DNA from 3 places in the Bradyrhizobium sp. 1(2017) genome. Region 3 is predicted to be linked to each of the others. Evidence: predicted binding sites of a transcription regulator. Region 3 holds the regulator's gene; each other region holds the start of a gene.

Region 1 (7,262 bases), 460 kb from region 3:
CGACCGCCAGCGTGATGCGCAAACGCTCGGGCTGGCCGTCCGACCGGTCACACCTCTCGATATTGTAGGGAGGATAACCGTCGGCGCCTTTGACGACCCGATCGAGCACGCGCTCGATCTCGTCGAAGCCCAGCAGAAAGGGACTGGAGAGCGTTGGAACACGAGACATAGTTTACAAAGTCCTCTCGAAGCGACTTTGGTGCATCAGGGCCCGATCAAGGCACCCCTTGGTCAGCAATATGGGCATATCCCCGTGTTGGTTCAAGCAGCTAGCCGGTAGGCTGTGGATGGGCCCATGCCGGTCGGCCTCGTCCAGTTCTGCCATCGTTCATGTGTCGGCCATGTCTCCGAACGCCTGTCAGCGATTTCGTTCGGGCTGAGCCGACCAGTGCGGCATGACGATTTTCCGTGCCGAATTCTCCCAACGAAAACAAAGCCCCTTCTACTGTGCATGGGGTTGTTTTCGCACTTTTTATCGGTCGGCCCTTGGGAACCGGTCAGGCCTCGATCCGCTTCCGCCCGTCGCCGCTGAACAAATGCAGCTTTTGGCGCTGCGCCGCGACGCGGATGTTCTGGCCGATGGCGGGGGCCTCGGTTCCGGGAATGCGGACGATCACCTCGCCGGGCGGCAGCTCGCCGGGGGTGGCGGCAACGCGCTGCTCGTCGTGCGCTCGCGAGCCGTAGACGAAGGTTTCCGCGCCGACGCGCTCGATCGCTTCGACGGTGAGCGGCAGCGCGACGCCGCCGGCCGGGGTCTGGTCGGTGATGACGAAGTCCTCCGGACGGATGCCGAGGATGCCGGCTTCGCCGGCGCTGCCGCCGAGCTGCGATTTGATCTCGTCCGCGCGCGTCGACATCAGATTCATCGGCGGCGCGCCGATGAAGGAGGCGACGAAGGTCGTCGCCGGCTTCTCGTAGATCGCCAGGGGATTGCCGACCTGCTCGACCTCGCCGCCATTCATCACGACGAGAATGTCGGCGAGCGTCATCGCCTCGAGCTGGTCGTGCGTGACGTAGATCGACGTGGTGTTGAGGCGGCGCTGCAATTTGCGGATCTCGACGCGCATCGCGATGCGCAGCTTGGCGTCGAGATTGGAGAGCGGCTCGTCGAACAGAAACACCTTCGGCTGGCGCACGATGGCGCGGCCCATGGCGACGCGCTGGCGCTGGCCGCCGGAGAGCTGGCGCGGCTTGCGCTCCAGCATGGCCGACAGCTCGAGCACGCGCGCGGCTTCCTCGACGCGGGTCTTGATCTCGGCTTCCGCCATGCCGCGGTTGCGCAGGCCATAGGCCATGTTGTTGTAGACGCTCATATGCGGATAGAGCGCGTAGTTCTGGAACACCATCGCGATGTCGCGGTCGGCCGGCTCGACCTGGTTGACGACGCGGCCGCCGATGTCGATCTCGCCGCCGGTGACGGTCTCCAGTCCCGCGACCATGCGCAGCAGCGTGGACTTGCCGCAGCCGGAGGGGCCGACCAGCACGCAGAACTGGCCGTCGCCGACATCGACGTCGACACCCTTGATGGCCTCGAAGCCGCCGGGATAGGTCTTGCGGACGTTGCGCAGGGTGACGTTAGCCATGAAAACTCACTTGGAAGAACCTACTTTTCCGTCTCGACCAATCCGCGCACGAACAGCTTCTGCATGGCGACGACGACGAACACCGGCGGCAGCATGGCCAGCACGGCGGTTGCCATCACGATCGGCCATTCGGTCAGCGCGTCGGTGGTGGTGATCATCTTGCGGATGCCGATCTGGATGGTCTGCATGTCGTCGCGCGTGGTGATCAGCAGCGGCCAGAGATATTGATTCCAGCCGAGGATGAACAGGATCACGAACAGCGCGGCCATGTTGGTGCGCGACAGCGGCAGCAGCGTATCCCAGAAGAAGCGGAAGGGACCGGCGCCGTCGATGCGCGAGGCTTCCAGGAGCTCGTCCGGCACCGTCATGAAGAACTGGCGGAACAGCAGCGTCGCGGTGGCCGAGGCGATCAGCGGCAGCGACAGGCCGGCGTAGCTGTCGAGCATGTGCAGATCGGCGACGATCTTGTAGGTCGGATAGATGCGCACCTCGACCGGCAGCATCAGGGTGATGAAGATCAGCCAGAAGATCGCCATCCGGAACGGAAAGCGGAAATACACGATCGCATAGGCCGAGATGATCGAGATCGCGATCTTGCCGATCGCGATCAAGAGCGCCATCACCAGCGAGTTCAGCATCATGTTGCCGACCGGCTCGCGGGTCGAGCCGCTCGTGCCGACGAAGATGGTCTGGTAGTAGGTCTCGAAGAAATGCCCGCCCGGTAGCAGCGACATCTGCCCGTTCGCGATCAGCGCGTTCTCCTGGGTGGAGGCGACGATCGCGATGTAGACGGGGAACGCGACGATCGCGATCCCGATCCAGAGGATGATGTGGGCAATGTAGCGCCTGATGCCTTCTTGCTCGACCATCAGTAGGTCACCTTGCGTTCGACGAAGCGGAACTGGATTCCCGTCAGCACGATGACCATGATCATCAGGATCACCGATTGCGCCGCCGAGCTGCCGAGATTGCCGCCGAGCAGGCCGTCGGAATAGACCTTGTAGACCAGCGTCTCCGTCGACTTGCCGGGACCGCCGCGGGTCATGGTGTCGATGATGCCGAACGTGTCGAAGAAGGCGTAGACGATGTTGACGACCAGAAGGAAGAAGATGGTCGGCGACAGCAGCGGGAAGGTCACGGTCCAGAACCTTCGCATCGGGCGCGCGCCGTCGATCGCGGCCGCCTCGAGCACGCTTCGCGGGATGCTCTGCAGGCCGGCGAGGAAGAACAGGAAGTTGTAGGAGATCTGCTTCCAGGCGGCGGCGAGGATGATCAGCGCAGCGGCCTGGTCGCCGTCGAGCAGCGGATTCCAGTCGATGCCCAGAGCGCGCAAGTACCGCGAGAGCACCCCCAGCGAGGGGTGCAGCATGAAGATCCAGAGCACGCCGACGACGGGCGGCGCCACCGCATAGGGCCAGATCAGCAACGTCCGATACAGCATCGAGCCGCGCAGCGGCTTGTCAGCCATCACGGCGAGCAGCAGCGCAAACGACAGCGACGACACCGCAATCGCGAACGAGAAGAAGAAGGTCCGGACGATCGCCTCGAAATAGGCGCTGTCCTGCATGAGCTCGATATAATTCTCGAACCAGACGAAGCTCGTCGACAGGCCGAACGCGTCCTGCAGCAGGAAGGACTGGATCACGGCCTGCAGGGCCGGCCAGTAGAAGAAAATCAGGACGATCGCGAGCTGCGGCGCAACCAGCGCATAGGGCAACAGCTTTGACTGGAAGATGGCTTGCTTTTGCATGGTGCCCGCAGGAACGGCAGGCCGGTGTCCCGGCCTGCCGTCGGTCGCCTTACTTCACTGCGGTCTTTTCGAACTGGCGCAGCATCGTGTTGCCGCGCTCGACGGCGGCATCGAGCGCCTGCTTGGCGGTCTTCTTGCCGGCGAGTGCCTGCTCGATCTCTTCCGACCAGACGTCGCGCAGCTGCACCATGTTGCCGAGGCGCAGGCCGCGGGAATTCTCGGTCGGCTCCTTGTTGGTCAGCTCGAGCAGCGGGGTCTCGAGATAGGGCTGATCCTTGTAGAAGCCTTCCGCCTTGGCCTTCTCATAGGCGGCCTTGGTGATCGGCAGATAGCCCGAAGCCTTGTGGATGTAGACCTGACGATCGGTGTCGGAGAGGAAGGTGAGGAACTTGGCGACGCCCTTGTACTCGTCGGCCGACTTGCCGCCCATCACCCAGAGCGAGGCGCCGCCGATGATCGAGTTCTGCGGTGCGCCCTTCACGTCGGGATAATAGGGCATCGGCACCGCGGTGAAGGCGAACTTGGCCTGCGCCTTGACGTTGCCGAAGAACGCCGAGGAGGTCAGGTAGAGCGGGCATTCGCCCGAGGTGAAGCGGCCTTCGCCGGTGTTGGTGCGGCCGGCATAGTCGTAGGTCTTGTCCTTCTGGAGCTCGACCAGCTTTTCGAGGTGCTTGACCTGGAGCGGGCCGTTGAACTCGAGCACGGTGTCGAAGCCGTCGAGGCCGTTGGCCTTGCTCGCCAGCGGCACGTTGTGCCAGGCGGAGAGCTGCTCGAGATTGACCCAGGTGATCCAGGAATTGGAGAAGCCGCAGGTGGCATGGCCGTTGTCATGGAGCTTCTTGGCGGCGTCGAACACCTGGGGCCAGGTCTTCGGGATCTCGAGATTGGCCTTCTTCAGCTCGTCGAGATTGACCCACATGACGGTCGACGACGAGTTGAAGGGGAAGGACAGCATCTCGCCCTTCGAGGTCGAGTAGTAGCCGGTGATCGCGGGCAGATAGGCCTTCGGATCGAACTTCTCGCCGGTCTCGGCCATCAGCTTGTAGACGGGTTTCACGGCGCCGGTCGCGGCCATCATGGTCGCGGTACCGACCTCGAACACCTGCATGATGTGCGGCGCGTTGCCGGCGCGGAACGCCGCGATGCCGGCGTTCATCGTATCGGGATAGTTGCCCTTGTAGGTCGGGATCACCTTGTAGTCGCTCTGCGAGGCGTTGAAGTCGGTCGCGAGCTTGACGATGACGTCGTTGTTCGCGCCGGTCATCGCATGCCACCACTGGATCTCGGTCACCGCCAGCGCCGGCGAAGCCGATACGCCAACCGTGATTGCAAGTGCGGCAGCCGCACCAAAATGTCGAAGAGCCATCAAGAAAACCTCCCTTGCCCGTCACTAAAGGAGCGCTTGCGCTAGCAGCGCCATATGACGTTCACATGACTGTGTAAGCGGCCGAAACGAAAGCGGCAAGCGCTGGAAAAGGAAAGCCGGAAAATAGGCGAATGCGCCGCCGGCAATCGTTTCCGTTCGCGGTGCACCTGAGTGCCCGCGCCGCAGTGCGGCATTGGATGTCGGTTGAAGAAGGCCGGGGGACCGCTAGCGCTTGCGCTCGGGACCGCAGACCGTGCCCTTTTCGACCATCGCGTCGATCTCGGCCTTGGAGTAGCCGAACTCGCCGAGCACCTCCGCCGAGTGCTGGCTGAATTTCGGCGGCAGGCGGCGCAGGCTCGGCTTGCTGCGGTCGAGCCGGATCGGCGAGGCCACGCCCTTGTACCAGTCCTTCTCGATAATATCGCCGCGCGCGATCGTGTGCGGATTGGTCAGCGCCTGGTCGATCTTCTGCACGGGACCTGCAGGCAGGCCCGCCGCGAGCAGGCGGTTGCACAGCGGCTCGGCCTCGTGCTGGCTGAACACGGCGGCGAGCTCGGCGCGTAGCGCCTCGCGATTGGCGATGCGGTCCTTGTTGCGGGCAAAGCGCGGATCGGTGCCGAGCTCCGCCTTGCCGATCTCCTTGGCGAGCTTGCGGAAGGTACCGTCATTGCCGACGCCGATGAAGATGTCGTCGGTCTTGGTCGGGAAGATCGCGTAGGGCACGAGGTTCGGGTGCTCGTTGCCGGTGAGCGAGGGCGGCTTGCCATGCATGAAGTAGTTCGCGGTGTGCGGATGCATGATGGCAAGGCCGGTCTCGTACAGCGTCGTCTCCAGGAACTGGCCCTGGCCCGAACGCTGCCGCTCCGACAGCGCCATCAGGATGCCGATCGCCGCATAGAGGCCGGTGGTGATGTCGACCAGCGGCACGCCGATCCGCATCGGCCCGCTTTCGGGCGAGCCGGTCGCCGCGATCATGCCGGTCATGGCCTGGATGATGGCGTCATAGCCCGGATTGCCGCCGCGGGGGCCGTCGGCGCCGAAGCCGCAGATCCGGCAATGCACGAGGCGCGGGAATTTCTTGCTGAGGACTTCGTTGCCGATGCCCCATTTCTCCAGCGTGCCCGGCTTGAAATTCTCGATCAGGACGTCGGCGGTCTCCAGCATCTTGAGCAGCACGGCGCGGCCGCCCTCGGAGGCGAGGTCGAGGCCGATCGAGCGCTTGTTGCGGTTGATGCCGATGAAATAGGCCGCGTCCTCCTCGTGGAAGGGAGGGCCCCATTCACGCACCTCGTCGCCCGCGGGCGGCTCGACCTTGATCACGTCGGCGCCGTGGTCGGCGAGGATCTGGGTGCAATAGGGACCGCCGAGCACGCGCGTGAGATCGATGACGCGCAGTCCGCTCATGGCACCTGTGGCGGCTTCAGAACTCATGCCTTCGCTTCCTCTGTGTCGATATTTGAGCACAGGCCTAGCGAGGTTCATGCGCGCCAGCAATGGCCCCGCGGGTAGGGGCGTATGCGCCGCTGCGGCGCGATCCCGGGAAGTCCGAAATCAGATTGAACGGCCGGCCCGAGGGGGATCTCGGGCTGGCCAATCCGCACTTCGATCAGACGACCGTCAGGCGAACGTCGACATTGCCGCGCGTGGCGTTGGAGTACGGGCACACCTGGTGCGCCTTCTCGACCAGCGCCTCGGCTTCAGTGCGGGCAAGGCCCGGCAGCGAGACGGCGAGATCGATGTCGAGACCGAAGCCGCCCTCCGAGCGCGGGCCGATGCCGACGGTCGAGGTCACGGAGGCGTCGGCCGGAACCTTGGGGCCGCCCTGCGAGGACACGAACTTCATCGCGCCGATGAAGCAGGCGGCATACCCGGCCGCAAACAGCTGCTCGGGATTGTTGCCGGCGCCGCCTCCGCCGCCGAGCTCCTTCGGCGTGGTCAGCTTGACGTCGAGCGCGCCGTCGAGGGTTGCAGCATGGCCGTCGCGGCCGCCGGTCGCCTTGGCACTGGTCTTGTAGAGCACGTTCACGGACATTTTCGTCTCCCTGGGGGTTGGGTGGGCGCGATCTCTATCGCAGACAATTAGATTGCGCGCAATCTAATTTATGGGGCCTCACATTTAATTGTTCGCAATTGAATATGCGGCCGCCCGGGCCCACAATGCGGCAAACCCGTGAGATTCTCCATGGCCCGGAAACCATCGGCAGCGGACGCTCCGCTGCGGCTCGACAACCAGATCTGCTTCGCGGTCTATTCGGCCGCGCACGCCTTCAACCGCGTCTACAAGCCGCTGCTCGACCGGCTCGGGCTGACCTATCCGCAATATCTGGTCATGCTGGTGCTTTGGGAGCGCGACGACGTGCCGGTCAAGGACATCGGCGAAAGATTGTTTCTGGATTCGGGCACGCTGACGCCGCTGCTCAAGCGGCTCGAGGCAGCCCATCTCGTCAAGCGCACCCGCTCCAGCGAGGACGAGCGCCAGGTGCTGATCGCGCTGACGTCACAGGGCCACGCGCTGAAGGACAAGGCGCGGGCCGTGCCGCAGTCGATCCTGGCGGCGTCGGAC
Region 2 (7,262 bases), 1.4 Mb from region 3:
CATGCCGAACAGGCGGCCGCGCAGCCAGCCGGTGGTGATATCGATGATGAAGACCGTGACGATGATGGTGAGCAGGATCGCGCTGACGTCGGAGTAATAGAACTTGCGGATGGCGACGACGAGCTCCTGGCCGATGCCGCCGGCACCGACGAAGCCCATCACGGAGGCCTCCCGGACATTGATCTCAAAGCGCAGCAGCGCGTAGCTGGCATAACCCGCGGTCACCTGCGGCACCACGGCGAATCGCATGCAGGATAGCCAGCTCGCGCCGGTAGAGCGGATGCCCTCGACCGGCTTCATGTCGGCATTCTCGACGATCTCCGAGAACAGCTTGCCGAGCGCACCGGTGGAATGGATCGCGATCGCCAGCACGCCCGCCATCGGACCGAGCCCGAAGGCGATGACGAAGACCAGCGCGAAGACGATGCCGGGAACGGTGCGGGCGAATTCGAGCAGGCGCCGCACGACGAAGCGCAACCAGGGCGCGGGTGAGGTGTTGTCGGCCGCGAAGAAGTTGAGGATAAAGGCAAGGGTTGCGCCGATCAGCGTGCCGACATAGGAGATCAGCAGCGTCTCGCCCAGCATCTTCAGCCATTTGCGCCAGCCCCACAGCCATTCGCCGACATCGGTCCAGACCCGTTGGCCGCTGTCGAGCGTGAGGATGCGATCGAAATAGCTGACGAAATTGCCGAAATAGGTGAACAGCGTGCGCAGGTTCACCTCGGCGCCGACCGCGGCGAGAGCCAGCGCGGCGGCAAAGATTACGGCTCCCAGCAGGAGGCGCCATCGCCTGCGTGCGACCGCCTGGCGATAGGCGGCGTTGAGCGCGGCAAGCTGCTGCTCGGGAAGAATCGAAACCGCGACGGTCATCTTGTCAGGAATTGGCCCGTAGAAAAGAGAAGGAGCCGGGTCCATCGACCCGGCTCCAGTTGCCTCGCCCTGAGATCAGGACGCCTTCTTCTTGCGGAGCGCGTCGACGAACTTGATCAGCTCGATCGTGCCGTCCCAGTCCTTGGTGGTCGCGGCATGGAAGCCCTTCTTCTGGCCGTCGGAGAGACGGTCGAACGCCGCCTTGTCCTTGGCCGGCGCGTCGAAGAACGCCTTCGCGATGGCGGCCTTGGCGTCTTCCGGCAGGTCGGAGTTGTAGGCATAGGGGCCGTTGATGATCGGCGCCGACTTGTGGATGATGCGGAAATCGTCCTTCTTCATCGCCGATCCGTCGGCATTCTTCAGCATGCCCTTGGTCAGCATCTGCGCCAGCGTGGAATCGTCGTCGCTGGTCCACTGGTTGGCGGCGACGTCGACCGTGCCCTGCGAGAGCGCGAGCATCGCGTTCTCATGGCTGCCGGTGAAGACGACCTTGCTGAAATAGGTGTCGGCGTCGTGGATGCCCATCTTGTCGAGCTCGAAGCGCGGCACGTTGTTGCCGGAGGTCGAGTTCGGGTCGACGAGGCCGAGGTTCTTGCCCTTGAGGTCGTCGACCTTCTTGTAGGCGCTGCTCGCCTTGACGAAGAACACCGAGTAATAGCCGGTCGAGCCGTCGGCGTTGATGTCGTTGGCGAAGGCGTCGGTCTTGACGCCGGTCAGGCGGGCGCGGGCGAACGAGGCCGAGCCATAGCTCGCGATCTGGATGTTGCCGGCGCGCTGGCCTTCGATGACGGCGGCGTAGTCGTTGGCGATGCGCAGCGTGACCTTCACGCCCAGTTCCTTGGAGAGATAGCTCACAAACGGCGCCCAGCGCTCGGTGACGCCGGATGCGTTCTCGGCGGGGACGACCGCGAAGGTCAGCTCGGGATATTTGGCCTTCCAGTCGTTTGCCGAGGCGGAGGCGGTGAAAGCGAGCGCAGCGGCGCCGGCGAGGACTAGTCTGCGAGTGATCATGATACCCTCTTCCTCATCAGTTGGGGTCGGTGACGCAAAAACTTGCAACTCAACAGGCGCGGCTCAGGCGGCCGCCGCCGTTCCAAGTGCCGGAACGCCCTCGGGCGCCGGGACAGGCCCACCGCCCACGACGTCGGCGGCTTCGAGATCGTAGAGATCGCGCGCCACGCGGTCGGTCAGCGCGGACGGCGCTCCGTCGAACACCACGCGGCCCGCGGCCATGCCGATCAGGCGGTCGCAATAAGTGCGCGCCAGATCCAGCGAATGCAGATTGCAGAGCACGGTGATGCCGAAATGCTTGTTGATCCGCAGCAGCGCATCCATCACGATCTTGGTGTTGCGCGGATCGAGCGAGGCGATCGGCTCGTCGGCGAGGATGATGTCGGGCTGCTGCACCAGGGCGCGCGCGATCGCGACGCGCTGCTGCTGACCGCCCGAGAGCTGGTCGGCGCGCTGAGCGGCGAGCGAGGCGATGTCGAACTGCTCCAGCGCCGACATTGCCAGCGCCTTGTCCTGCTCGGGCCAGATCTGCGACAGCGAGCGCCAGGCCGGCATCGTGGCGAGCCGCCCCATCAGGACGTTGGTGAGAACATCGAGCCGGCCGACCAGGTTGAACTGCTGGAAGATCATCGCCGAGCGCGCCCGCCACTGGCGCAGCTCCTTGCCGCGCAGCGCGGTGACGTCGAGGCCGTCGAACAGGATCTTGCCCTGGGTCGGCGTCACCAGGCGGTTGATGGTCCGGAGCAGCGTCGATTTGCCGGCTCCGGAACGGCCGATGACACCGACGAAGCCGCCGGGAGAGATTTGAAACGAAGCGTCGTCCACCGCGGCTTTTGCGCCAAAGCGGCACGTCAGACCTTCCACCACCAGCATGCAGAGCTCCAGAATAGCTGGGCCCACCAGCTAACGCCGGCGCTTGACACTTGTGTGACACGGCGATTGCGGTGCGGCGATCCTGCACACCTCCTCCACTGTCATCATCTTGTCATGACATCGTCATCAAGCCGCTCGAAGAGAAACGCCCGCCCTTGATTACGGATGCAACATGGCCGGCAAGACGCTCTCGGTGCAACCGACCATCGATCCCACAGCGAAGCTGCACGATATCAAGCTCGGCGCCTACACCGAGGTCGGCGCGCGCACCATCCTGAACGAAGTCACGATGGGCGACTACTCCTATGTCGTGAATGATGCGCAGATCACCTACACCACCATCGGAAAATTCTGCTCGATCGCGGCGATGACGCGCATCAATCCGGGCAATCATCCGATGCATCGCGCGACCCAGGCGCATTTCACCTACCGCTCCAGCGCCTATTTCGAAGGCGAGAGCGACGACGCTGAATTCTTCGACTGGCGGCGCCAGCATCACGTCCATATCGGGCACGACGTCTGGATCGGTCATGGCGCGATCGTGCTGCCGGGCCGCAGCATCGGCACCGGCGCGGTGATCGCGGCCGGCGCCATCGTCACCAAGGACGTGCCGGCCTACACCATCGTCGCCGGCAATCCGGCCCGCATCGTGCGGCGGCGGTTCTCCGAGGAGATCTCCGGACGGCTCGCGAAGCTTGCCTGGTGGGATTGGGATCACGACAAATTGCGCGAGGCGCTGCCCGATTTCCGCAAGCTCGGGATTGAAGATTTCCTGGCGACATACGAAGCACGGGCGAGCTCCACAACCAGCAAACGAAACGCGGTCGCGTGACAGACATATTCCTCGAAGGCGGCCGGACCCTGATCGGCACCGAGCTCGTCGAAACCTCGCTGCTCGTGTCCGGAACGGACATCGCGCAGGTCGATGCCTCTCGCGGCCGCACGCGGCTCGCGATCGATGCGCGCAACCTGCTCGTGCTGCCCGGTATCGTCGATCTGCATGGCGATGCCTTCGAGCGGCAAATGATGCCGCGCGCCGGCGTCGACTTTCCGATCGACGTCGCGCTCGCCGACAGTGACCGTCAGGCCATCAGCAACGGCATCACCACCGTCTTCCATGCCACGACCTGCTCTTGGGAGCCGGGCCTGCGCAGCGCCGACAATGCGCGCGGCCTGATGGAGGCGATCGAGCGGCAGCGCCCGCAATTCGCCGCCGACACCCGCTTCCACCTGCGCCACGAGACCTACAATCTCGACGCCGAGAGCGACATCAGCCAGTGGCTCTCCGACGGCCGTGTCGACCTGTTCGCCTTCAACGACCACATGGACGGTACCGTTGCCGACATGGCCAAGCCCCGCAAGCGCAACCGCATGGTCGAGCGCACCGGCCTTTCGAGCGAGGATTTCGATCGGCTGGTCGACCGCGTGGTCTCGCGCGCTGACGAGGTAACCGCTTCCGTGTCGCGGCTGGCCGCGGCGGCGCGCACGGCCGAGGTGCGGATGCTTTCGCACGACGATGCGACGCCGGCGATGCGCCAGGAGTTTCGCGAGCTCGGCGCATTGATCGCGGAGTTTCCGATCAACGAGGAGACGGCGCGCGCGGCGGCAAGTCATGGCGACGCCATCGTCTACGGCGCGCCCAACGTCGTGCGCGGCGGCAGCCACACCGGCTGGACCAGGGCGGCGGACATGATCGCCAAGGGCCTCTGCTCGGTGCTGGCGTCGGACTATTACTATCCTGCACAGCTGCTCGCCGCATTCCGCCTCGCCGCCGACGATGTGCTGCCGCTGACGGAAGCCTGGAACCTGGTGTCGGCCGGTCCAGCGCGTGCCACCGGCCTCGCAGATCGCGGCGTGCTCGCCGAGGGACGCCGTGCCGACATCCTGCTGGTCGACGACAGCGTATCGCTGCGGCCGCGGCTCATCGCGGTGATATCAGGCGGCAAGCTCGTGCATCTCACCGATGCGACACGGCTGCTCAGCGCGGCGGCAGCGCCGCGCGAGGCTGTCGTCGCGGCATAAACCGGTTATGCTCGGGCCATGATTCCCCGCTACGCGATCTATTTTGCAGCAGACAGCGACAGCGTGCTCTCCCGCTTCGGCGCCGAGTTGCTCGGCTACGATGCCTATCGCGGCGACGAGCTGCCGTTTCCGCGCCAGGCACTGGAAGTCGCGCCGGACTGGCGCGATATCAGCGCCGATCCCCGCAAATACGGCTTTCACGCCACGCTGAAGGCGCCAATGGCGCTCGCGTCCGGCAGAACGGAAGCCGAGCTCACGGCGGCCTGCGCGGTTTTCGCCGGGACGGCGCGACCGATCCCGGTCATCCGTCCGGTCGTCGATTCCATCAGCGGCTTCATCGCCGTCATTCCGGCCGAGCCGGTCGATGCGCTCCAGGGGCTCGCCGCCGATTGCGTCCGCGATTTCGACTCGTTCCGTGCTGCACTGACGGCGGAAGACCGTGCACGGCGCAGACCCGAGAAGCTCACCGAACGGCAGCGCGGCCATCTCGACCGCTGGGGCTATCCCTATGTGATGGAAGAATTCCGCTTCCACATGACCCTCACCGGCCGACTGGATTCAGAGCGCCGCGGACCCATCCTTCAGATGCTGCGGACCCGGTTTGCGTCGCTTCGTGTCGACACGCTGGCGATCGACCGCCTCGCACTGTTCAGGCAGGACGACGCGAAGGCTCGCTTCCGCATCATCGGTGAGTGGGCGTTGGCGCGGTAGGCCTCGCCGTCAGCTCGCAAGATTGAAGGCGAGCGCGACCGCGCCGACCACAATGAGGCTGGTCGCCCAAACTGCATCCAGATTGAACCAGCTTCGCGCGACGAACTTCAATCCCAGATGGCGGTAGACCAGCCACGCCAGACATCCGCCGGCCCCCACCATGGCGATCACGTGCACCACGGACACCAGCACCGCCATGGCGAGACTCGCCTTCATCAGCGCGCCCGCCGCCTCATGGCCGGCATCGAGCTCGAAGGCCTTGCAGAGCCCGAGATAGATCGGCACGAGCATCAAGGCGGCGCCGTGGGCAATGGCGACGGCAAACGACCAGAGCGCCAATTGCGTCGGTGGAATTCGTGCCAGTGCGCGGGGATGACGCCGCGCGATCAACCGATAGACGCCGAAGCCGACGACGAGAAGGCTTGCGCTGATCTGGATTGGGCGCTGCCATTCGACCAGCACGAGCAGAAATGCGAATGGCAGCAGCACGAGAAGCGTTGCCAGGAGATGGCCGGCCGACAGGGCCCACAACGCGCGGAAGAGCGCGCGTGGGCTCTTGTCCATGAGCCCGGCCGAAACGGCGAGCGGCCATCCCATCCCCGGATTGATCCCGTGGTAGAGACCGCTCGCAACGAGAGCGAGCCAGAGCCAGCCAATCGCCGCGCTCGCCTGCCCCCAATCTAGACCGACGGGTAGCAAAAAGAGTCCGTCGAACAATCGCCGCCCTCGAGCCTGATCTGGTGCGCACGATATCCGTCGGGGAAGCTCACGAAATAATCCTTGTCGAGCTTGAGACCGCCGTCGCGACCGGCATTGGCCATGACCTTCGCGCCCGGAACCCCGTCGGGATAGAACTGATCGTCCCAGGTGGAATAGAGCGAATTGGTCCAGTACACGCGCCGGCCGTCGCGGCTGATCTCGACCATCTGCGGCCCTGCCGCAAAGGCCTTGCCATTTGGATGCGGAGTGCGGCGCGCGATGCCGCCGATGTGGACCGAGCCCGCGAGCTTCGGCTTGCGCGGATCACTGACGTCGTACTGGCGCATTTCCCCCGTGCCCCAGCACGAGACATAGAGAAACCGGTCATCCATCGACAGGTCGATGTCGGTCACCAGCGGCGGCACCGCGCCAAATCCCTGCAGCAGCGGCGGGAGCTTCTCCTTTGGCGCGGGCTCGGGCGGGATCGTTGCCGTCTTCTCGGCATGGAATTTTCCGCCCTCGCGCCACCAGGTCCAGATCGATGCTTCGAGGTTGGTGGTGTCGACCACGACGCCGACGAAGCCGTATTCGCGAACCGGATCGTGTGCGGGTCGCACCTCCAGCGCCATCTGATGATTGGCGCCGAGGTCGATGGTTTGCACATTGCGCCGGGCGCGGAGATCCCAGAAGTGGAGACAATGGCCATATTTGTTCGACAGCAGATCTTCCGGGACGATCCCGTTCTCGAACTGCGGCGGCAGCGCCCATTCGCTCGACACCATGTAATCGCGCGGCAGGTTCCACCAGAAATCATAGTGCCGCGTCTGCGGACCACGGTCGATCTCCCAGCGTCCCAGGACCTCGAACGTCTCGCAATCCATGATGAAGACGCCTGGAGGTCCGTTGGTGCCGTCCTTACCGCCGCCGCCCAGCGTGCTCACATAAATGCCGTCCGGCCCGCAATGGATCGTGTGCGGCCGCGAGTAGCCGGTCTTCCTGAAGACTTCCTCCGGCTCGATGATTTTGTGAATCTTGGCCTGGGTCGGATCGGGCTTGGTGTCGATGATGTAGATGCG
Region 3 (7,262 bases):
TGCTCGGCGCGCTCGGGCCGATATACGGCACGCTCGTCACCTCCTTCATTGCGATGCTGATCGCCATTCCGGTCGGTCTCGGCATTGCGATCTTCCTCACCGAGCTCTGCCCGCAATGGCTGCGCCGCCCGATCGGCATGGCGGTCGAGCTGCTCGCCGGCATTCCCTCGATCATCTACGGCATGTGGGGCTTCTTCGTGCTCGGCCCGTTCCTGGCCAACACCTTCCAGCCGTTCATGATCAAGATCTTCGACGGCGTCCCCGTGCTGGGCGCGATCTTCGCAGGGCCCCCATCCTATCTCAGCCTGTTCAACGCCGCGCTGATCCTCGCCATCATGGTGCTGCCCTTCATTACGTCGATCTCGGTCGACGTCTTCAAGACGGTGCCGCCGGTGCTGAAGGAAGCCGCCTACGGCGTCGGCTGCACCACCTGGGAGGTCGTCCGCAGCGTGGTGATCCCCTACACCCGCGTCGGCATCATCGGCGGCGTCATGCTGGCGCTGGGCCGCGCGCTGGGTGAGACCATGGCGGTGACCTTCATCATCGGCAATTCGTTCCGCATCTCCTCGTCGATCTTCGCGCCGGGCACGACGATTTCGGCGGCGATCGCCTCCGAATTCGCCGAGAGCGACGGCCTGCACCAGTCCGGACTGATCCTGCTCGGCCTCCTGCTGTTCGTGCTGACGTTCTTCGTGCTCGCGGCCGCGCGGTTGATGCTGCTGCGCCTGGAAACCAAGGCCGGGAAGTGAAGCCATGAACCCGATCTATTCACGCCGCCGCCGCTGGGACATCGTCATTCGCGGGCTCTGCATTGCAGCCGCCGCCTTCGGCGTCACCTGGCTCGCACTGATCCTGGCCACGCTGCTCTACAACGGCCTGGCCGGGCTCAACCTCCAGGTCTTTACCGAAAACACGCCGCCGCCCGGATCGAACGAGGGCGGCCTGCTCAACGCCATCGTCGGCTCGCTGATCATGACCGTGATCGGCGTCGGCATCGGCGCGCCGCTCGGCCTGTTCGCCGGCACCTATCTTGCCGAGTACGGCCGCAACGACAAGCTGACCTCGGTCATCCGCTTCATCAACGACATCCTCCTGTCGGCGCCCTCGATCATCATCGGCCTGTTCATCTATGGCGCCGTGGTGGTGCCGATGCGCGGCTTCTCGGCCATCGCCGGCGCGCTGGCGCTCGCCGTGATCGTGATCCCGGTCGTGGTGCGCACCACCGAAGACATGCTGCTGCTGGTGCCGAACCCGCTGCGCGAGGCGGCCTCCGCGCTCGGCCTGCCGCGCTCGCTGGTGATCAAGCGCATCGCCTATCGTGCCGCGCGTTCAGGCCTCATCACCGGCGTGCTGCTGGCGACGGCCCGCGTCGCGGGCGAGACCGCGCCGCTGTTGTTCACGGCGCTGTCGAACCAGTTCTTCAGTCTCGGCCTGAACAAGACGATGGCGAACCTGCCGGTCACCATCAATAACTTCGTGCAGAGCCCCTACGAATATTGGAAGCAACTCGCCTGGAGCGGCGCGCTGCTCATTACCCTGACCGTGCTTGCCTTGAACATTGGCGCGCGCATCCTTGGCGCCGAGAGGACCGCAAAATGAGTGAAATGTCTGTTTCCGTAAGTGCGCCGACCGTTCATCCCGGCTCGCAGCCGCTGCCCGAGGCCCCTGCCAAGGTCACCGTGCGCAATCTCAATTTCTATTACGGCGAGCATCACGCGCTGAAGAACATCAATCTGACGCTCGGCACCAACCGCGTCACGGCCTTCATCGGCCCATCGGGCTGCGGCAAGTCGACCCTGCTGCGCATCTTCAACCGGATGTACGATCTCTATCCGGGCCAGCGCGCCGCCGGCCAGCTTTTGCTCGACCAGACCAACATCCTCGATCCCAAGCTGGACCTCAATCTGCTGCGCGCCCGTGTCGGCATGGTGTTCCAGAAGCCGACGCCGTTCCCGATGACGATCTACGAGAACATCGCCTTCGGCATCCGCCTCTACGAGAAGATCTCGAAGTCGGAGATGGACGACCGCGTCGAGAAGGCGCTGCGCGGCGGCGCGTTGTGGAACGAGGTCAAGGACAAGCTCAACGCCTCCGGCCTGTCGCTCTCCGGCGGCCAGCAACAGCGCCTCTGCATTGCCCGCACGGTCGCGGTGCGGCCCGAGGTGATCCTGTTCGACGAGCCCTGCTCGGCGCTCGATCCGATCTCGACTGCCAAGGTCGAGGAGCTGATCCAGGAATTGTCCGAGAATTACACGATCGCGATCGTCACCCACAACATGCAGCAGGCGGCACGCGTCTCCGACAAGACCGCCTTCATGTATCTGGGCGAGCTGATCGAGTTCGACGACACCAGCAAGATCTTCACGTCGCCGACCGATCGGCGCACGCAGGATTACATCACCGGCCGGTTCGGCTGAGGAGACGGGACATGGGTTCTGAACATACCGCAAAGGCCTTCGACACCGACCTCCAGGAGCTCACCCGCCTGGTCGCAGAGATGGGCGGCATCGCCGAGCGCATGATCGTCGATTCCGTCGACGCGCTGATCCGCCGCGATGTCGCGCTCGGCCAGCGCGTCGTCACCATCGACGCCGAGCTCGATGCGCTGCAGAAGCGCATCGAGGAGCGCGCCGTGCTCACCATCGCCCGGCGCCAGCCGATGGCGGTGGATTTGCGCGAGATCGTCGGCGCCATGCGCGTCGCGACCGATCTCGAGCGCATCGGCGACCTCGCCAAGAACATGGGCAAGCGCGTCGCGGCGCTGGAGACGGACTTCCATCCGCTGAAACTGTTCCGCGGCCTCGAGCACATGACCGATCTCGTGCAGCAGCAGGTCAAGTCGGTGCTGGACGCCTATGCCGCGCACGACCTGCCGGCGGCGATGGCGGTGTGGAAGGGCGACGAGGAAGTCGATGCCATCTGCACCTCGCTGTTCCGCGAGCTCCTCACCTACATGATGGAGGATCCGCGCAACATTTCGTTCTGCATCCATCTGATGTTCTGCGCCAAGAATATCGAGCGGATCGGCGATCACGCCACCAACATCGCCGAGACCGTGTTCTACATGATCGAGGGGCAGGCGATCACCGACAAGCGGCCGAAGGGCGACATGACGACCTTCGCCACGACGGTCCCGAATACCTGATTGCTTAAGGAGCGACGACCACATGGGCGCACGCATTATGGTGGTTGAAGACGAGGAAGCTCTCACCGAGCTTCTGCGTTACAACCTCGAAGGCGACGGCTATGACGTGGAGACGGTGATGCGCGGCGACGACGCCGACACCCGCCTCAAGGAACACATCCCCGATCTGATCGTGCTCGACTGGATGCTGCCGGGGCTATCGGGCATCGAGCTGTGCCGGCGGTTGCGCACCCGTCCCGAGACCAAGCAGCTTCCTATCATCATGCTCACCGCGCGTGGCGAGGAGAGCGAGCGGGTGCGGGGGCTCGCGACCGGCGCCGACGACTACATCGTCAAGCCGTTCTCGGTGCCGGAGCTGCTGGCGCGCGTGAAGGGCCTTCTGCGGCGGGCAAGCCCGGAGCGGCTGGCCACCGTGCTCGCCTATGGCGACATCGAGCTCGACCGCGACAAGCGCCGCGTGGCGCGCTCGGGCCGGCCGATCGATCTCGGCCCGACCGAATATCGCCTGCTTGAGTTCTTCCTGGAGCATCCCGGCCGCGTGTTCTCGCGCGAGCAGCTGCTCGACAGCGTCTGGGGCCGCGACATCTACATCGACGAACGCACCGTCGACGTCCACATCGGCCGCCTGCGCAAGCTGCTCAATCTCGGCCGCGAGCAGGACCCGATCCGCACCGTTCGCGGCGCAGGCTATGCGCTCGATGATCGGTTCGCGAAGGCCGAGCAGACGTAAGGTTTACGAGCTTTTGGTTGGCAGCTGTGTCCACAATCTCAGCTGTCGTCCCGGGGCGCGCGCTGCGCGAGCCCGGGACCCACAACCACAGGACGTGGCTTGACGAAGACTCGGAGTGACCATCTCGCGCAACAATTGCGCGCCTTGTGGTTATGGATCCCCGCGTTCGCGGGGATGGCACCGAGGAGTTGGAGCCGTCATCGTGTGACGGCTGCAGTCTTGTCGATCAGAGAATTGCTCTAACTCACCGCGTGCTCGGCTTGGCCGGTGCACGCCGGCGATCGGCGGCCGGCTGATAGGCGACGCGCGAGTGCTGGGCGCAGTAGGGCAGGCCGGACAACGCCTTGCCGCCGCAGAAGAAGAAGTCCGGGCTCGAGGGATCGCCGACCGGCCAGTGGCAGGTCGCCTCGTTCAATTCCAGCAGCGACAGCCGCTGGCTCATCGGCACCACGTTGTCGTAGGTGACGGGCTCGGCCTCAACCTCGACCTCGAAGGCTTGGGCCAGCGCGGTGTTGCCGCGCGAGATCGGACGGGTCACTCGCATCATATGCTGCGCCGGGCGCGCCTTGCGCGGCCGGGGCGCGGCAGACGACGGACTCTTGGCGCGGCCGGACAGGCCGAGCCTGTGGACTTTGCCGATCACGGCATTGCGGGTCACATTGCCGAGCTCGGCCGCGATCTGGCTGGCCGAAAGTCCGGCCTCCCAGAGCTTTTTCAGCTGCTCGACGCGATCGTCGGACCAGGTCAAAACCGTCATTGCACCCTTTCCCTCGCTGCCAGGCCAGCCATCCTGGGGCCTCACAGCGAATGCCTAAGCCTTGAAAAACCCGTGCCGCCAGAATCCCTTAAGGCTCGCCGGGCGCGTGACTAACGCCCGAACGTTTACGCCGGTACATGAGGACTCTTGGGATCAGAACCGCTGCACGAGATGTCGTATCTGACAGGCCAAACGCTACAATATGGCGTGACTCCCGCGCAAGAGTCCGCCGACTCGCTTCCACATGTTCCGTGGTGAAAACCCCGCAAAATCGGCACCGCAAGACTACGGATTCAGCGTTTCGCCAGGCTTTCCGGGCGGCATTGACACCCGTCTTGCCAGGCATAAGATAGTGACGCGTGCCGCCCTTAAAAGGCGGCACGTTTCGTTTTCCGGACCGGTCGATGGTGCGCTGCGCAAGGCATGCCAGGCAGGTCTCAACGTCCAAATTCAACATCCAAGTGATGATCATGACCAACAGCGCCGCGCCGCATCTGCTTCCCGTTTTTGCCAGGGCCGACCTTGGTTTCGAGCGCGGCGAGGGCTGCTGGCTGATTGCGACCAATGGCGATCGCTATCTCGATTTCACGTCGGGTGTTGCGGTGAACGCGCTCGGCCATTGTCATCCGGCGCTGGTCAAGGCCTTGCAGGAGCAGGCGACGAAGCTCTGGCACATGTCGAACCTGTTCCAGAGCCCGGACGGCGAGAAGCTCGCTGCGCGTCTGTGCCATGAGAGCTTTGCCGACTTCGTTTTCTTCTGCAATTCCGGTGCGGAGGCGCTGGAAGGTGTGGTCAAGCTGGTCCGCCATCATCACTTCTCCAAGGGCCATCCGGAACGTTATCGCATCATCACCTTCGAAGGCGCCTTCCACGGCCGCACGCTGGCAACGCTGGCCGCGACGGGATCCGCAAAATATCTCGAAGGTTTCGGCCCGCCGATGGACGGCTTCGACCAGGTCGCGCACGGCGATATCGAGGCCGTGAAGAAAGCGATCGGTCCGCAGACAGCCGGCATCCTGATCGAGCCGATCCAGGGCGAGGGCGGCGTGCGTTCGTCAACGCCGGCCTTCCTCAAAGCGCTGCGCCAGCTTTGCGACGAGAAGGGCTTGCTGCTCGCCTTCGACGAGGTCCAGACCGGCATGGGCCGCACCGGCGATCTCTTTGCCTATAGGCGCACAGGCGTCACGCCTGACGTGATGTCGCTGGCCAAAGCGCTTGGCGGCGGCTTCCCGATCGGCGCGGTGCTGGCGACCGCTGAGGCGGCTTCCGGCATGGGTCCCGGCTCGCACGGTTCGACCTTCGGCGGCAATCCGCTCGCGATATCGGCTGCGAACGCCGTGCTCGACGTCATGCTCAAGCCCGGCTTCTTCGATCACGTGCAGAAGATGTCGCTGTTGCTGAAGCAGAAGCTCGCCTCCGTGATCGATCGTCATCCCGATGTCGTCAGCGAAGTCCGCGGCGAGGGTCTCCTGATCGGTATCAAGGCGGTGGTGCCGTCGGGCGATCTCGTCGCCGCCTTGCGCAACGAAAAGCTGCTCACCGTCGGCGCCGGCGACAATGTCGTGCGCTTCCTGCCGCCTCTGATCGTCACCGAGGCCGAGATCGAGGACAGCGTCGGGCGGCTCGAGCGTGCCTGCGCAGCGATCTCGTCCAGTCAGACCAAGCGGGCGGCAAGCTGATGAGCAACTCGCCGAAACACTTCCTCGACATCAACGAGCTCCCGTTGTCGGAGCTCAAGCGCATGCTCGCCGCATCCTCCGCCATGAAGGCGAAGCAGAAGGCGCACCAGCCGGTCCGGCCGCTCGAAGGCAAGACGCTGGCGATGATCTTCGAGCGCCCCTCGACGCGGACGCGGGTGTCGTTCGATGTGGCCATGCGCCAGCTCGGCGGCGAGCCGATCATGCTCACCGGCGCCGAGATGCAGCTCGGTCGCGGCGAGACCATCGCCGACACCGCGCGTGTGCTGTCGCGCTATGTCGACGCCATCATGATCCGCATCCTTAATCACGAGGCGCTGCTGGAGCTTGCTGCCCATGCGACCGTGCCCGTCATCAACGGCCTGACGCGGCGCTCGCATCCCTGCCAGGTGATGGCCGACCTCATGACCTACGAGGAGCATCGCGGCCCCATCGAGGGCAAGACGGTGGCCTGGACCGGCGACGACAACAACGTGCTGGCATCCTGGGCTCACGCCGCCGAGCGCTTCAAGTTCCAGCTTAATGTCGCGACGCCGCCGGAGCTCGCCCCCAAGAAGGTGATGCGCGACTGGATCAAGGCGACCAACGCGCCGATCGTGCTCGGCTCCGATCCCGAGGCCGCCGTGAAGGGCGCCGATTGCGTCGTCACCGATACCTGGGTGTCGATGGGCGACAAGGAAGGCGAGCATCGTCACAACGTGCTCAAGCCCTATCAGGTCAATTCCAAGCTGATGTCGCTGGCCAAGCCCGACGCGCTGTTCATGCACTGCCTGCCCGCTCATCGCGGCGAGGAGGTCACGGACGAAGTGATCGACGGCCCGCAATCGGTCGTGTTCGACGAGGCAGAAAACCGTCTGCACGCGCAGAAGGGCATTCTGGCCTGGTGCTTTGACGCGGTGAAGTGATCTCGGTGGTGGGGCTGCGTCGCCGGCC

Evidence for each region. The regulator PhoB, encoded in region 3, activates phosphate uptake and scavenging genes when phosphate is short. The targets are predictions, from matches to a motif close to TGTCATNNANCTGTCAT.
Region 1: the regulator PhoB is predicted to act here: its motif matches at 4,754-4,770, upstream of ugpB (sn-glycerol-3-phosphate ABC transporter substrate-binding protein UgpB).
Region 2: the regulator PhoB is predicted to act here: its motif matches at 2,854-2,870, upstream of phnC (phosphonate ABC transporter ATP-binding protein).

What each region holds. Positions count from the first base shown of each region.
Region 1 is NZ_CP050022.2:114,056-121,317, reverse strand. Features, by position in the region: gene HAP40_RS00530 (Hsp20 family protein) at 1-169, opposite strand, end outside; gene HAP40_RS00525 (sn-glycerol-3-phosphate import ATP-binding protein UgpC) at 498-1,583, opposite strand; gene ugpE (sn-glycerol-3-phosphate ABC transporter permease UgpE) at 1,604-2,452, opposite strand; gene ugpA (sn-glycerol-3-phosphate ABC transporter permease UgpA) at 2,452-3,333, opposite strand; gene ugpB (sn-glycerol-3-phosphate ABC transporter substrate-binding protein UgpB) at 3,383-4,699, opposite strand; gene HAP40_RS00505 (CaiB/BaiF CoA transferase family protein) at 4,925-6,130, opposite strand; gene HAP40_RS00500 (organic hydroperoxide resistance protein) at 6,306-6,731, opposite strand; gene HAP40_RS00495 (MarR family winged helix-turn-helix transcriptional regulator) at 6,882-7,262, shown strand, end outside.
Region 2 is NZ_CP050022.2:1,019,132-1,026,393, reverse strand. Features, by position in the region: gene phnE (phosphonate ABC transporter, permease protein PhnE) at 1-870, opposite strand, end outside; gene phnD (phosphonate ABC transporter substrate-binding protein) at 946-1,881, opposite strand; gene phnC (phosphonate ABC transporter ATP-binding protein) at 1,945-2,754, opposite strand; gene HAP40_RS04760 (chloramphenicol acetyltransferase) at 2,927-3,586, shown strand; gene HAP40_RS04755 (alpha-D-ribose 1-methylphosphonate 5-triphosphate diphosphatase) at 3,583-4,776, shown strand; gene HAP40_RS04750 (DUF1045 domain-containing protein) at 4,795-5,487, shown strand; gene HAP40_RS04745 (hypothetical protein) at 5,497-6,084, opposite strand; gene HAP40_RS04740 (selenium-binding protein SBP56-related protein) at 6,168-7,262, opposite strand, start outside.
Region 3 is NZ_CP050022.2:7,510,592-7,517,853, reverse strand. Features, by position in the region: gene pstC (phosphate ABC transporter permease subunit PstC) at 1-749, shown strand, start outside; gene pstA (phosphate ABC transporter permease PstA) at 754-1,599, shown strand; gene pstB (phosphate ABC transporter ATP-binding protein PstB) at 1,596-2,417, shown strand; gene phoU (phosphate signaling complex protein PhoU) at 2,429-3,145, shown strand; gene phoB (phosphate regulon transcriptional regulator PhoB) at 3,168-3,875, shown strand; gene HAP40_RS35625 (GcrA family cell cycle regulator) at 4,120-4,632, opposite strand; gene HAP40_RS35620 (aspartate aminotransferase family protein) at 5,103-6,311, shown strand; gene argF (ornithine carbamoyltransferase) at 6,311-7,234, shown strand.